Regions from separate parts of the Paenalkalicoccus suaedae genome, predicted to be linked through region 2. Evidence: predicted binding sites of a transcription regulator. Region 2 holds the regulator's gene; each other region holds the start of a gene.
What was found. The regulator LexA, encoded in region 2, represses DNA repair genes until DNA is damaged. The targets are predictions, from matches to a motif close to CGAACATATGTTCG.
Positions count from the first base shown of each region.

Region 1 (4,284 bases), 620 kb from region 2:
CATACTTACGTGACCTCCAAACCAAAATGCTCATAAGCGGCAGCAGTAACTATTCTACCACGTGGCGTGCGCTGAAGGAATCCTATTTGTAAAAGGTACGGCTCATAGACGTCTTCGATCGTATGAGATTCCTCTCCAATTGTAGCGGCGATCGTCTCAATACCAACCGGTCCTCCACGAAAACGTTCAATCATTGCCATCAACAGCTTATGATCGACTTCATCTAAACCTAGTCGGTCCACTTGAAGAAGCTTCAGTGACTCATCGGTTATTTCTCCCGTAATAGAGCCATTCCCTCTCACCTGAGCAAAATCTCGAATGCGACGTAAGAGACGATTCGCAATTCGAGGCGTTCCTCTTGATCTGCGAGAAACCATTCTTGCTGCTTCTTCTTCCACATCGACTTGAAGAACATCAGCCGTCCGCTTTACGATAAGTTCTAACTCTTCAGGTGTATAGTATTCTAGTCGACTCATGACACCAAACCGATCGCGTAATGGCGCGGATAGCATACCGGCTCTTGTTGTAGCCCCTACAAGCGTAAAGGGTGGAAGATCTAGCTTCACAGACCTCGCAGCCGGTCCCTTGCCAATGACTATATCTAAGAAAAAGTCCTCCATGGCAGGATAAAGAATCTCCTCTACTGTTCGTGGCAACCGATGAATTTCATCAATAAACAGCACATCTCCTGGCTCAAGAGAGGTTAAGATAGCAGCTAAATCTCCTGGACGTTCAATAGCTGGGCCAGACGTCGTGCGAAGCTGTACGTTCATCTCATTCGCAATAATCATGGATAGCGTTGTTTTACCGAGACCAGGAGGACCATATAATAGCACATGATCAAGACTTTCCTGACGTTGCTTTGCGGCTTCAATATACACGGTTAAATTCTCTTTGACTGCTCGTTGCCCAATATAAGTAGATAGTGTGGAGGGCCGTAAGCTATATTCTTCTAGCTCTTCGTCGTGTTGCTTATCAGCATCCATCATTCGATCTTCCATAGTACCCTCCTACTTTTTAAGCATTTCTTGAAGCGCGAGCTTAATATAATGATCCGTCGAACCTGGTTGCGCTTTTAATGCAGGCTCTATCTTCTTAATTTCCCTCTCGACATAGCCAAGTGCTCGCAATGCTTCTAAAGCCTCTTCAAGCTCATCGTTTTCTGGCTCATGCGTTCTAAACAAGCCTTCTGCTAAGGTAGGCATAATATCGCCGACCTTGCCTTTTAAATCTAAGATAATTTGTCTCGCTGTCTTTTTTCCTACGCCAGGAAACTTCGTTAAAAACGTCTCATTTTCCTCCTCAATGGCCTCAACAACGGAAGTCGGCTGACCCGAGCAAACGATGGCAAGCGCCCCCTTCGGTCCGATTCCAGACACTTGGAGAAGCTTCTCAAATAACCTTCTTTCTTCGCGGTGAAAAAATCCGTAGAGACGGATCATATCTTCACGTACATGCTGGTACGTATAAATTGTTACTGTTTCCTCTAAAAACTCTTGGTAACGATATGGATTCCCACAGTGAAGCAGGTAGCCAACACCATGGACATCTAGCGTTACCGTCTCAAGCTCTATATGAACAACCTTTCCAGTTAACATCTCTATCATTGTCATTCCTCCAATATTACGAACACACATTTCTATTTTATCATACGAGCGCATGTAAATGGCTACTTTTTGTGAGGAGTTCAAAAAGGGTGGGATTTGTTAGAGTTGGAGAGGAACATTTAAGATTGTCAGATATGATGAAGTTCTTATTAAACGTCTTTCTATTCTGTTCCTAGAGCTATGTACTAAACCGATTGAAAACGCGCATGGATTAGCTTAATGCGCGAAGTGCAACTATGGTTATAGGTGAGTTGGCTCTTCTCGCGCTAGTTTTGGCTTTTTCATCTAGCTTTTGATCGTGTGACAAAGAGTATTTTATAGTTTTTTTATGGTTATGTGCTTTATTTCGGAGTTATGTTCCTAATGTAAAAGTTATGTTCTCCGTTCTGTTTTTATGTTCCGCAATTCGGAGTTATGGACTTTATCCTCTTTTTGCACAGAGTTATGTGCCTCATTTCGGAGTTATGTTCCCCATTCCAGATTTATGGACTTTACATACGTTGTTGTAGCTCACCTTTTATTTCTATCCTAAGCAATAACAAAAAGAGCCAATCTCTTGGCTCCCTTTCGTTTACTCGCATGTTTTCCGCTCAAAAACCATGTCACCGTTGGCTCGTGGACCGACGTAATTCCACTCCGAATAGTCCGCCCAAATATCCTCCATTGCCTCAAGCTCCATTGATACCACTGTCTCCTCCATCTTGTCACCACAGTAATCCTGCTCAATGATGGTTAGCATAGACAAAACAGTAGCTACTAGTGCTAAAGCTGGCATTAACATCACCTCTTAGCCCTAGTATGAACATTCTCGAAAGAATTATGAGGAGCTTTTCTCTTATAGCTTAGCGCTATGCGAAACTCGTTGTACATCATCACTATCAAATAGTGCATCAACAAGCTTCATAACCTCATCTAGCTGTTCTTCAGAAAGCTCCATTTTTGTATCTGGCACCATCGTTACCTCTGCCGAAAGAATCGTCAGCTCCTCTTGGTTGTTTGCAGCTTCTTTTACGGACTCAAACGCCTCTTGATCCGAATAAATCTCTACTACATCCTCTTCTGACTGCGCGTCCAATGCTCCAGCTTCTAAGATTTCTAACAAAAATTCTTCCTCATCAAAATCATGTGTCTTTTCCGCAACGATGACACCTTTTCGCTCGAACATAAACGCTACACAACCACTTTCACCAAGGTTGCCTCCATTCTTATTAAAAGCCAGACGTACCTCGGCCGCAGTTCGATTCCGATTTTCTGTCAAAGCCTCTACGTAAACAGCAACTCCATAAGGAGCATAGCCTTCGTAGATGACTTCTTCGTATGTAATTCCTTCCACATTACCTAAAGCTTTTTTAATCGTTCGATCAATGTTGTCATTGGGCATGTTTGCCTGTCTCGCTTTATCTAATGCAATCCGAAGTGCTGCATTCGTATCTGCATTATCGCCAGACTGACGAACCGCTTGAAATATTTCTTTTGATATTTTGGTAAAAATTTTGCCACGCTTTGCGTCCTGACGCCCTTTACGGTGTTTAATATTACTCCATTTTGAGTGTCCAGCCATGAGTATAATCCCCTTTTTTATCATCTCCTTTCATCATAAAAGACACATGAAGGTTTTGGCAACCATTCATGTGTCCGTGTTCCTTACCTTGTTCTCGTGAAAGGACGACTTGCTGCATCGCCTAAATCATCGAGCATTGCATCAAACGTTGATCCAATCTCATCGAAAGCACCGCCATCACGGAGTCTTGACTCCATGTCATGGATACGACCGAATCCATTGTCTTCTGTTACAACATGAACATTTCGGTTACCAGCTAACGGCTTTGCTAATGATTCGACACGACGTTCGATGCCATTATTCGTGGAATTAACACCGACTAGAATGTCATTATCACGAACAAGGACATCGGTATCCGCTACGCCTTCTTCACGACTAACACGTTTTTCAAGCTCTCGAGCAAGCTTTCCATCGCCTGTTGCATAATAACCATTACCGTTTGGACGATCGTAACCAGTTAGCCTGCCATTTAACAGACCATTTTCATCCACCATATCCTCGCGGTGGTTACCAGTTACCCCTCGAGCCATTCCAGTCGTCTGACCTGGATAGGAATAAGATGCCTGTTGCGTATCTAATCCGTAGTGACTTGGGTTATGATACGCTGCCTCATCCCCGTTTTGATTCATGTTGCCACAAGCTGTCATTCCAGCTGTTAGCGTTAGTGCACATGTTAACGTTAAGAGCGATTTTTTCATTATTTCATTCCTCCTTTCACCTATAGCATGAGCGTGAAAGGAGGAAAACATGCTGGTTGATAAAGGCAGGATTACTCGTTATATTGATCTGGCGATAGTTCGCCAAATTCTCGGAAATCTTTAGTTTGACGGCACGTTTGACATTGCATGTTCATTGGATAAAATCCGCATACTACTGGAACAGGAATACATCCTTCCGTCATTGGTCCAACTGGATACCACATTGGCATTTGCTCAGGTGAGACAAACTGTGGATATGGAGTCGCAGGAGGCTGTGGCTGTGGCTGTGGCTGTGGCTTTGGTTTCGGCTTCTCATAAGCTGGTTTACTAACTGGTTTTTTAGGTGCTTCTTTCTTAGGTGCCTCCTCCATGATTGGCATTTCTGGCATAGGCGGTAATGGCATCGTAGTCGGGAGTG
Region 1 covers NZ_CP041372.2:1,322,844-1,327,127, reverse strand. The annotation lists gene FLK61_RS07175 (DUF2905 domain-containing protein) at 1-3, opposite strand, end outside; gene ruvB (Holliday junction branch migration DNA helicase RuvB) at 6-1,001, opposite strand; gene ruvA (Holliday junction branch migration protein RuvA) at 1,011-1,607, opposite strand; gene FLK61_RS07160 (hypothetical protein) at 2,179-2,382, opposite strand; gene FLK61_RS07155 (YebC/PmpR family DNA-binding transcriptional regulator) at 2,443-3,168, opposite strand; gene FLK61_RS07150 (YhcN/YlaJ family sporulation lipoprotein) at 3,252-3,866, opposite strand; gene FLK61_RS20195 (SafA/ExsA family spore coat assembly protein) at 3,938-4,284, opposite strand, start outside.
Region 1: a site for LexA is predicted at 1,627-1,640, ahead of ruvA (Holliday junction branch migration protein RuvA). Genes of this name have one in related genera too.

Region 2 (4,284 bases):
TTTTAGAGCACGCTGACGCATTTACAGCTATCACAAACCCAACGGTTAACTCATACAAGCGTCTAGTACCAGGATACGAAGCACCTTGCTACATTGCATGGTCCATGCGTAACCGTTCACCACTAGTTCGTATTCCTTCTTCACGTGGCCTAAGCACACGTATCGAAGTACGTAGCCCAGACCCAGCAGCTAACCCATACCTAGCTATGGCGGCAATGCTTGCGGCTGGTCTTGACGGAATCCGTCGTAACCTAACACCTCCTGCTGAAACAAACCGCAACATCTATGCAATGGATGAAGCAGAGCGCGATGCAGAAGGAATCAAAGCACTTCCAGCTTCTCTTAAGGATGCGATTGACGCACTTCAAAAGAGCGAAACAATCAAAGCATCTCTTGGTAACCATGCAGTAGAACACTTCGTGGAAGCAAAAGAGATCGAGTGGGACATGTTCCGTACGCAGGTGCACCCATGGGAGCGCGAGCAGTATATCCAAACGTATTAATAGTCAGAACCCTCGACACCACTGGTGTTGGGGGTTTTTGTTTGGTTGTTTGGGAAGGATGAAGAGGAGTTAGAGGGGCAAATTTGCGAGTGCTGTTGCAATGGGTTCATACGGTGTTATAATGCGCGCAAACAGGGTGGATGGAGGAGCAAAGAGATAGACGGGACGCTCAAACCAAGTGCCAGAACGTGCAATCAAAAGCCGAAGGTTCGACCGAAATGCCAGACAATGCTTTTTCCTAAGGCAAAGAGATGGTATGATGAGAATCGGATTACATATGAGATAATCAATATTTAAAGGAGAACACTATGAGAAGAAAATTATTATTCATTTTCGCCGTATTAACATGCCTACTCCTATACGTTGCGATCATGAGTGTTTATTCCATCGTTCAGGAATATCAGTTAGATGTAGAAGTGAACGAGGCGTATGACTTTGAGCAGGTATCTACTAGAGAGCTTTCTCCAGGTAATTCAATTACGTTTGGAGATTTTGATATTACGATTTCAGAACAGGCTGTTGAATCATTTAATGAGGAGGCTCGTGCCGAGGTTATTGTCAAGGTAAATGGGATTAATGCGACGAATCCTGCAGTGATAGCAATTGATCCAGATAGTGACAACCGCTATGCTGGCTCACTAGGACTGATTTTCGTTCAGAATAACGAGACGGGAGTAACAAGGCTTGCTATTGCAAAACGTCTTACACCGAACGTGACAGACATAGAGGATCAAGAATGGAAACTTTACTATGCAAACCGTTTTGGTCAATCTCGCGAGGAGACGATCACGTTTGATACGAGAATGACGTCATCCCTTGGCGTTAAAATCATCAATGACTCTAATATCTCGCCGGAGAGCCTTGGATATCAGTCTAATATCGTACAAGGATATCAGCCGTTGTTTTGGCCGCTTTGGATCGTCTTTTATTTAGCCTTTGCTGCCGTGATCTTTGTTATCATGAGAAAATCGTATAAGCCCGTTGAAAAAACGGAAGAAAAGAACGACGAATAAAAACACGGAAAGGAGCCCATCGGGATATCCTTTCCGTGTTTTTTTTAATGGAGGCTACGGAATACACCGATAACCTTCCCTAAAATTTGTACATAATCTAAAATAATCGGCTCAAGCGTCGCATTCTCAGGCTGTAAACGAAAATGCTCTTTTTCTTTGAAGAAACGCTTTACTGTAGCTTCATTTTCTTCCGTCATCGCAACGACGATGTCTCCATTATCTGCGTAGGTTTGCTGTTTAACAACGACGTAGTCCCCGTCAAAAATACCTGCCTCAATCATTGAATCTCCAGAGATCTCTAAAATAAACGAACGCTCATCGTGCACAAAGCTTGCTGGTAAAGGCAAGTATTCGTCTACGTTCTCGATCGCTGTAATCGGGTTACCTGCTGTAACTTTACCAATTACCGGAATGGAGATGTGAGGAGCTTCGTTGAAGTTGTCCCCTTCCGTATTTGTTACTTCGATTGCGCGTGGCTTTGTAGGGTCGCGGCGAATATATCCTTTTTTCTCTAATCTAGCTAAGTGACCATGAACGGTAGAGCTTGAAGCGAGACCTACTGCTTCTCCAATTTCTCTAACGGAAGGTGGATACCCTTTCGCTCGCACTTCGTTCCGAATGAAATCTAAAATAGACTGTTGTCGTGCTGAAAGCTTAGTCAATCATAACACCCCGTTTTCGTAGTAGTTTCGTTCTATCAACATGTGCTAGCACATACGTTGTAAAATCAGTAGCCTTACAAGGTATATTATACCATGAGAACACAGGTTGCGCAAACGTTCGTTCTATATTTCTTGTTGACACGAACAATCGTTCTTAGTACAATCATATACGAACAGGTATTCCGAGAACAAATATTCTAACAGGAGTGATTTTCCGTGAAAACAATTCGTCAGTATGTAGATGGTTCCATCTTTTTAATCGTGATAGCGGTCGGTTTCTTTGCCTTTACTTTCTTTTCTTCTGATTCAAATGACGTGCCATTTTACCCAGCTGAAGAACGAGTTGTTTCTGAAGGAGACTCTCTTTGGACAATAGCACGAACAGCAACGGTAGACTTACCGATAGAAGAAACGATAAACTGGATGAAGCATGAGAATGGACTTGATAACGAAACAATCGTACCAGGTCAAAAAATTCATGTCCCAGTTTCATTGAATGGAGTTGCTTCTGATTGATAGGAATTATTTACGCGAGAGTGAGCACATCTAAAGAGACACAAAAATCTTCCCTTACTCGTCAAGTAGAAGAATTAAAAGCCGCGGCATCAGCTTGGAATATCGATATCGTGGAAGTAATAGAAGAGTCAGAGAGTGGTTACGAAAGTGATCGCAACGGGATTTTACAAGTGCTTGAAACAGTAAAAAGTAGACAAGTAGATGTTATTTTAGTTCAAGATGAGACGCGTTTAGGCCGAGGAAATGCACGAATTGCGTTAATCCATGAATTTAAAAAACTCGGCTGTCACATTTATTCTTTGCAGGATTCAGGTGAACTACAGCTATCCGAGACGGATTCGATGGTGCTTGATATTGTGGCAATTGTAGAAGAATATCAGCGGAAATTACAAAATGCAAAGATTAGACGAGGAATGAAGAAGGCCGTAGCAAAGGGGTATAACCCAGCTAAAAACTTAAAGCGTACTGGATCGAATGATGGTGGCAGAAAGAGAAATGAAGTCCCCCTTGAAGAAATCGTTCGTTTAAGGCAAAATGGCATGACTTTCCATGAAATTGCAGCAATGCTTCGCGGGTTAGGCTTTCAGGCTTCAAAAGCTACTGTGCATCGCCGTTATCAAGAATATCAAGACGATTTAGAAGGACAAGCCTAGATACTTGCAACTGGGCGATATTTTTACTATCATTGACAAAGCATATTCTTTACTGGAGGAATTCATTGTGATTAGTCAAGATAAATTAGCGCGCATCAATGCGCTTGCAAACAAAGCAAAGTCGGAAGGCTTGTCGTTAAAAGAACAGAAGGAACAAAAAGAGCTTCGCCAAGAATATTTAAAAAATGTACGTAGTTCTTTCCGCAACCAGCTTTCTTCTGTGAAAGTGGTGGATGAAGATGGGAACGATGTCACACCATCTAAGTTAAAAGAAGAGAAAAATTCTCGCTTGATGCACTAAGGTGCACGGACACTGTCTAAAGATAGTGTCCTTTTTTGTATGTAGAATTTATCTCAATTAAATATATGAACCTACCTTCAGCACAAAATTCCCCATCATTTTCCTTAAAAAGCCTATAGAATACCAGTTTGATTGCTTCTTTTACTTGAATTACGATAATTTAGCGCCTAAGGTTGTCTAACGAAAAGAGAAGGTATATCATTGTACTAGGCGTTGTGAATACTACTTAGAAGAAAAGAGGTTTTTATTGTATGACAAATGCGATTGATCAACAGGCAATTAGTACAATTCGAACACTATCTATCGATGCAATTGATAAAGCGAACTCCGGACATCCGGGAATGCCGATGGGTGCTGCACCTATGGCGTATAAATTATTCGCTGACCACATGAATCATAATCCACATAATCCAGAGTGGTTTAACAGAGACCGATTCATTCTCTCAGCTGGTCACGGATCCATGCTTTTATATAGCCTTTTACACCTGCATGGCTATGACCTATCTCTTGACGACCTAAAAAACTTTAGACAGTGGGGCAGTAAGACTCCTGGTCACCCTGAGTTTGGTCATACTCCTGGAGTAGAAGCTACAACAGGACCACTTGGGCAAGGTGTAGCGATGTCAGTTGGTTTTG
Region 2 covers NZ_CP041372.2:1,942,009-1,946,292, reverse strand. The annotation lists gene glnA (type I glutamate--ammonia ligase) at 1-503, shown strand, start outside; gene FLK61_RS10345 (hypothetical protein) at 812-1,516, shown strand; gene lexA (transcriptional repressor LexA) at 1,561-2,178, opposite strand; gene yneA (cell division suppressor protein YneA) at 2,395-2,694, shown strand; gene FLK61_RS10330 (YneB family resolvase-like protein) at 2,691-3,347, shown strand; gene FLK61_RS10325 (DUF896 domain-containing protein) at 3,415-3,648, shown strand; gene tkt (transketolase) at 3,900-4,284, shown strand, end outside.

Region 3 (4,284 bases), 390 kb from region 2:
ATTTATACGAGGAATGATGCAGTGCCTCATGCACGCTTCGAATCTGACTCGCAGTAGGCTCTAACCGTTTATGAGCGAGCATTGTAATCGTCTGCGCCCGCTCGCGCTCTGTGCCCTTCTCAGAGTTTACATACGAAAGAAGCTCACGTGCTGTATCGCGAGTTAGCGTAACTCCGCGCTGCATGAGCTTATCTGTATGAGCAAGCATTTCTCTGGATGGTTCTTTTATTCCGAGATCACGAAGCACACTTCGCGCGTCTTGCGCTGTGGGTACACCAGCTTGTCGGTCTTGTCCCGTTTGCCTAGTAACCTCTTTCACTCGGATCCCGTCGTCTGTCTTGCCTTGTACCTCAACGTGAATGACCGATCGATCAGGTACTCGACCTTCAAACGTTGCCTTCACCTCTTGCCCTCGTATCATAACCATTGCTTCTCTATCCGAAATACGTGAAGTAATTTGTGCTCGAGCCGTCTCCCCTTCACGAATGGGCTGAGAAGGTATATCTTGTTTTACGTGCTGCTGAGATGGATTTACTTGCATGATAGGTAGCACTCCTTTACAGATCCAAAATCGTACTACTTATATCGGTCTTTTCTTGTGTAATGTTTACTATAAATCCTCTTTTTCCTGAACAAAGCCTTTTCGTATTGCCTTCGATCCAAATTTCTTGTTTAAGCTAGATAAAAGCTGCTCCATCTCATAAGCCTTCGAATCTTCTTCATACGAGAACAAGTTTAGCTGTTTTCTCGCTAACCCAACTGGGACAAGCTCTTGAGCCGTCACCCCTACAAGCCTTACTGCGTCTCCATTCCATGCCTCCTCAAACAATCGTTTCGCCTCATTAAAAATAACGGCTTGATCATCTGTCGCATGAGCTAATTGCTTCGATCGCTGTATGGTCCGAAAGCTACTGTAGCGGATCGTAATTTGAATCGTTTGCGTATACACTTTCTTTTGCTTTAAGCGCGTTACGACCTTTTCTGTCATGTGACGGAAAATGGGTAAAACGGTTGCTACATCTTTTGCGTCTTTAGCAAGTGTCGTTGAGTGACCGATACTTTTAAAGTGATGAATCGAGTCTGGATCAACAGGTCGGTGATCAATCCCACGAGACTTCTCATGCATACGTCTTCCACTAACACCAAATAAGCGCGATAGCTCGTCAGGGTCAGAATCTACAATATCCTGAATCGTATGAAGTCCGTTTGCCTCTAATCGTTCCGCCGTTTTTTTACCTATCCCGTGTAATTCAATCGCTTTTAATGGCCACATCTTAGTAGGTAAATCCCTTTTACGAAGTACCGTGATACCCATTGGCTTTTTCATATCACTAGCCATCTTTGCCAAAAATTTATTGGGCGCAATCCCTATACTAGAAGGAAGGGACAGCTCTTTTACGAGTCTTGTTTGGATATGCTCCGCTAATGCGACAGCATCAACGCCTTCGACGACACTAGTGACATCCATGTACCCTTCATCAATGGAAACTGGTTCAACAAGCGGTGTGTATTCTCGTAGTATCGCAAACATAGCCTGTGACTTTTCTTTATAGCGATAAAAACGCGGCTCTCGAACAATAAGATCGCGACAATGTCTTAATGCCTCCCATAGAGGCATTGGTGGTTTAACACCTTCGGCGCGCGCTTCGTAGCTTGCCGTTACCACAATTCCACGACGTTGTTTCGCATTTCCAGCGATAGCAAGTGGCTTATTTCGCAGGCTAGGATCATCTGCCACTTCAACCGACGCATAAAAACTATTCATATCCACATGAAAAATAATTCTTGCCATCGCTCTCCCCCCTACCAAACGTATATTCTCTATTTTAACATGGAAATCGACAGTGACGACAGCAAATACGTTTTAATTCTCTTTTTTTACCAGTTCTTTTGGTTTTTGTCGCAATCTGTGTTATAATGAACGAATAAATAGGTGAAAGGTGGTCGAAGCTAATGCCAGACTTCCAAGAAACGTTCTCATTTCATAGTAGCGTTCTCTATCTCGTCTTAGAAATTGTACGAGATCATGCTCAAAAAGAATGGCCCTCACCTACGATTAGACAGCTATCCTTTCGGATTGGTTATTCTGAAGAAACAATTTTAGAGTCAATAGAGTTCGGAACTACTGAGCCTGCTACAATTCTGCAGTAGGCTTTTTTTCGTAAAAAGGGAAGGATTGCGAGCTATTCGCAAATCCTTCCCTCTTTTTTATTTCGTAGCTTCTTTCACTAAAGCAACGACTAGCTCTGATAGAGCACTTAATTCTTTTATAGCAATTCGTTCAGACGTTGTATGAATCTCTTCATAGCCTACACCTAAATTTACAGTTGGAATACCATGACCTGCAATGATATTCGCATCACTTCCACCGCCGCTATGTTTGTACGTTACTTCCCGACCAATTTCTTTAGCAGCACGAGTTGCAACCTGCACAACGTGGTCCTCTTCCGTTTGTTTAAAGCCCGGATAAACAACGTTTACTTCTACTTCAGCCTTAGCACCCATTTCAGCCGCAGCTTCTTCATACGCTTTCACCATCGCGTCTGTTTGGGCAACCATTTTTTCTTTTACTAACGATCTAGCTTCCGCTGTGATTTCGACGTAGTCACATACGATATTCGTTTGTGAGCCGCCCTCAAAACGTCCAATATTGGCAGTTGTCTCCTCATCAATACGACCAAGGGGCATATTGGCAATTGCCTTAGATGCTACGGTAATAGCAGAGACACCCTTTTCAGGAGCTACACCAGCGTGCGCTTTTTTACCACGAATAATAGCATTTACTTTTGACTGGTTTGGAGCTGCAGTAATGATTGTTCCTACTGGCCCATCACTGTCTAACGCATAGCCAAACTCTGCTTTCAGTTCGCTAGGGTCTAGCGCTCTTGCACCTCTTAGACCGGATTCCTCGCCAGCAGTAATAATGAGCTGAATATCGCCGTGCTTGACATCCTGCTCTTTCATGGTAGCGATAGCATCTATTAGCGCTGCTATTCCAGCCTTATCATCCGCTCCTAAAACGGTCGTTCCATCCGAATAAATATAGCCGTCACGGATCTCAGGCTTTACGCCAAGCCCTGGTACAACCGTATCCATATGACATGTGAAATAAATAGTAGGTGCGTCTGTGTTTCCAGGAACGGTACAAATAAGGTTGCCTGCTGCGTGTCCTGTTTCTTTTGCGCTATCGTCCTCTTTAACTTCAACATCTAAATCTGTTAGCTTTTTAGTTAAAAAGTCAGCGATCTCTCGCTCAAATTTTGTTTCTGAATCAATTTTTACTAATTCTAAAAATGTGTCTACGACTCTCTGTGTCATCTTAATCCCTCCAGGCAGTACATTCGATTTAAATTGTACCATACTTTAAAGAGGGATATTGCCGTGCTTCTTTTTCGGTCTAACTTCCTCTTTGTTTTCAAGCATATCAAAGCTTTGGATCAGCTTTATCCTTGTCTCTCTTGGATCAATCACGTCATCGACCATGCCATTTGCTGCGGCGATATAGGGGTTAGCAAACTTTTCGCGATAAAGCTCAATTTTTTCCGCACGCGTAGCTTCTGGATTGTCACTCTCAGCGATCTCGCGGTGGAAAATAATATTGGCTGCTCCATGAGGACCCATGACGGCAATCTCCGCATTTGGCCAAGCGTAAACGATGTCCGCTCCGATGGACTTACTGTTTAATGCTACGTAAGCTCCGCCGTAAGCTTTTCGTGTAATAACCGTGATTTTAGGCACCGTTGCTTCCGAATAAGCATAGAGAATCTTAGCACCATGTCGGATAATCCCTCCATGCTCCTGCTGTACTCCTGGTAAAAACCCTGTCACGTCTTCAAACGTAAGTAGCGGGATTTGAAAGCTGTCACAAAAGCGAATAAAACGTGATATTTTATCGGAAGAATCAATATCTAGTCCGCCGGCCATGACTTTTGGCTGGTTTGCAATAATTCCGATTGAGCGTCCGTTCAGTCTAGCGAATCCAACAACCGCATTACGAGCAAATTTCTCATGTACTTCAAAAAAGGAGTCCATGTCACAAACAGTCTGTATGATTTTCCTCACGTCATAAGGCTTAGAAGGATCAATCGGAAAATCATCTAAAATATCTGGAAGGTCATCGTTTTGATAATGAGCCTTTTTCGGCGGCTTCTCTCCTTCATGCTGAGGCAGATAAGAGAGTAAGTGTCTGACATGCTGCAAGGTCTCCTCTTCTGTTTTGTAAGTGAAATGCGCATTGCCACTTTTGGAACTGTGTACCTCGGCTCCACCGAGCTCCTCTGAGGT
Region 3 covers NZ_CP041372.2:1,552,371-1,556,654, reverse strand. The annotation lists gene FLK61_RS08425 (hypothetical protein) at 1-541, opposite strand, end outside; gene FLK61_RS08420 (DNA polymerase IV) at 611-1,792, opposite strand; gene FLK61_RS08415 (hypothetical protein) at 1,954-2,151, shown strand; gene FLK61_RS08410 (M20/M25/M40 family metallo-hydrolase) at 2,209-3,318, opposite strand; gene FLK61_RS08405 (acyl-CoA carboxylase subunit beta) at 3,364-4,284, opposite strand, start outside.
Region 3: a site for LexA is predicted at 1,808-1,821, ahead of FLK61_RS08420 (DNA polymerase IV). Genes of this name have one in related genera too.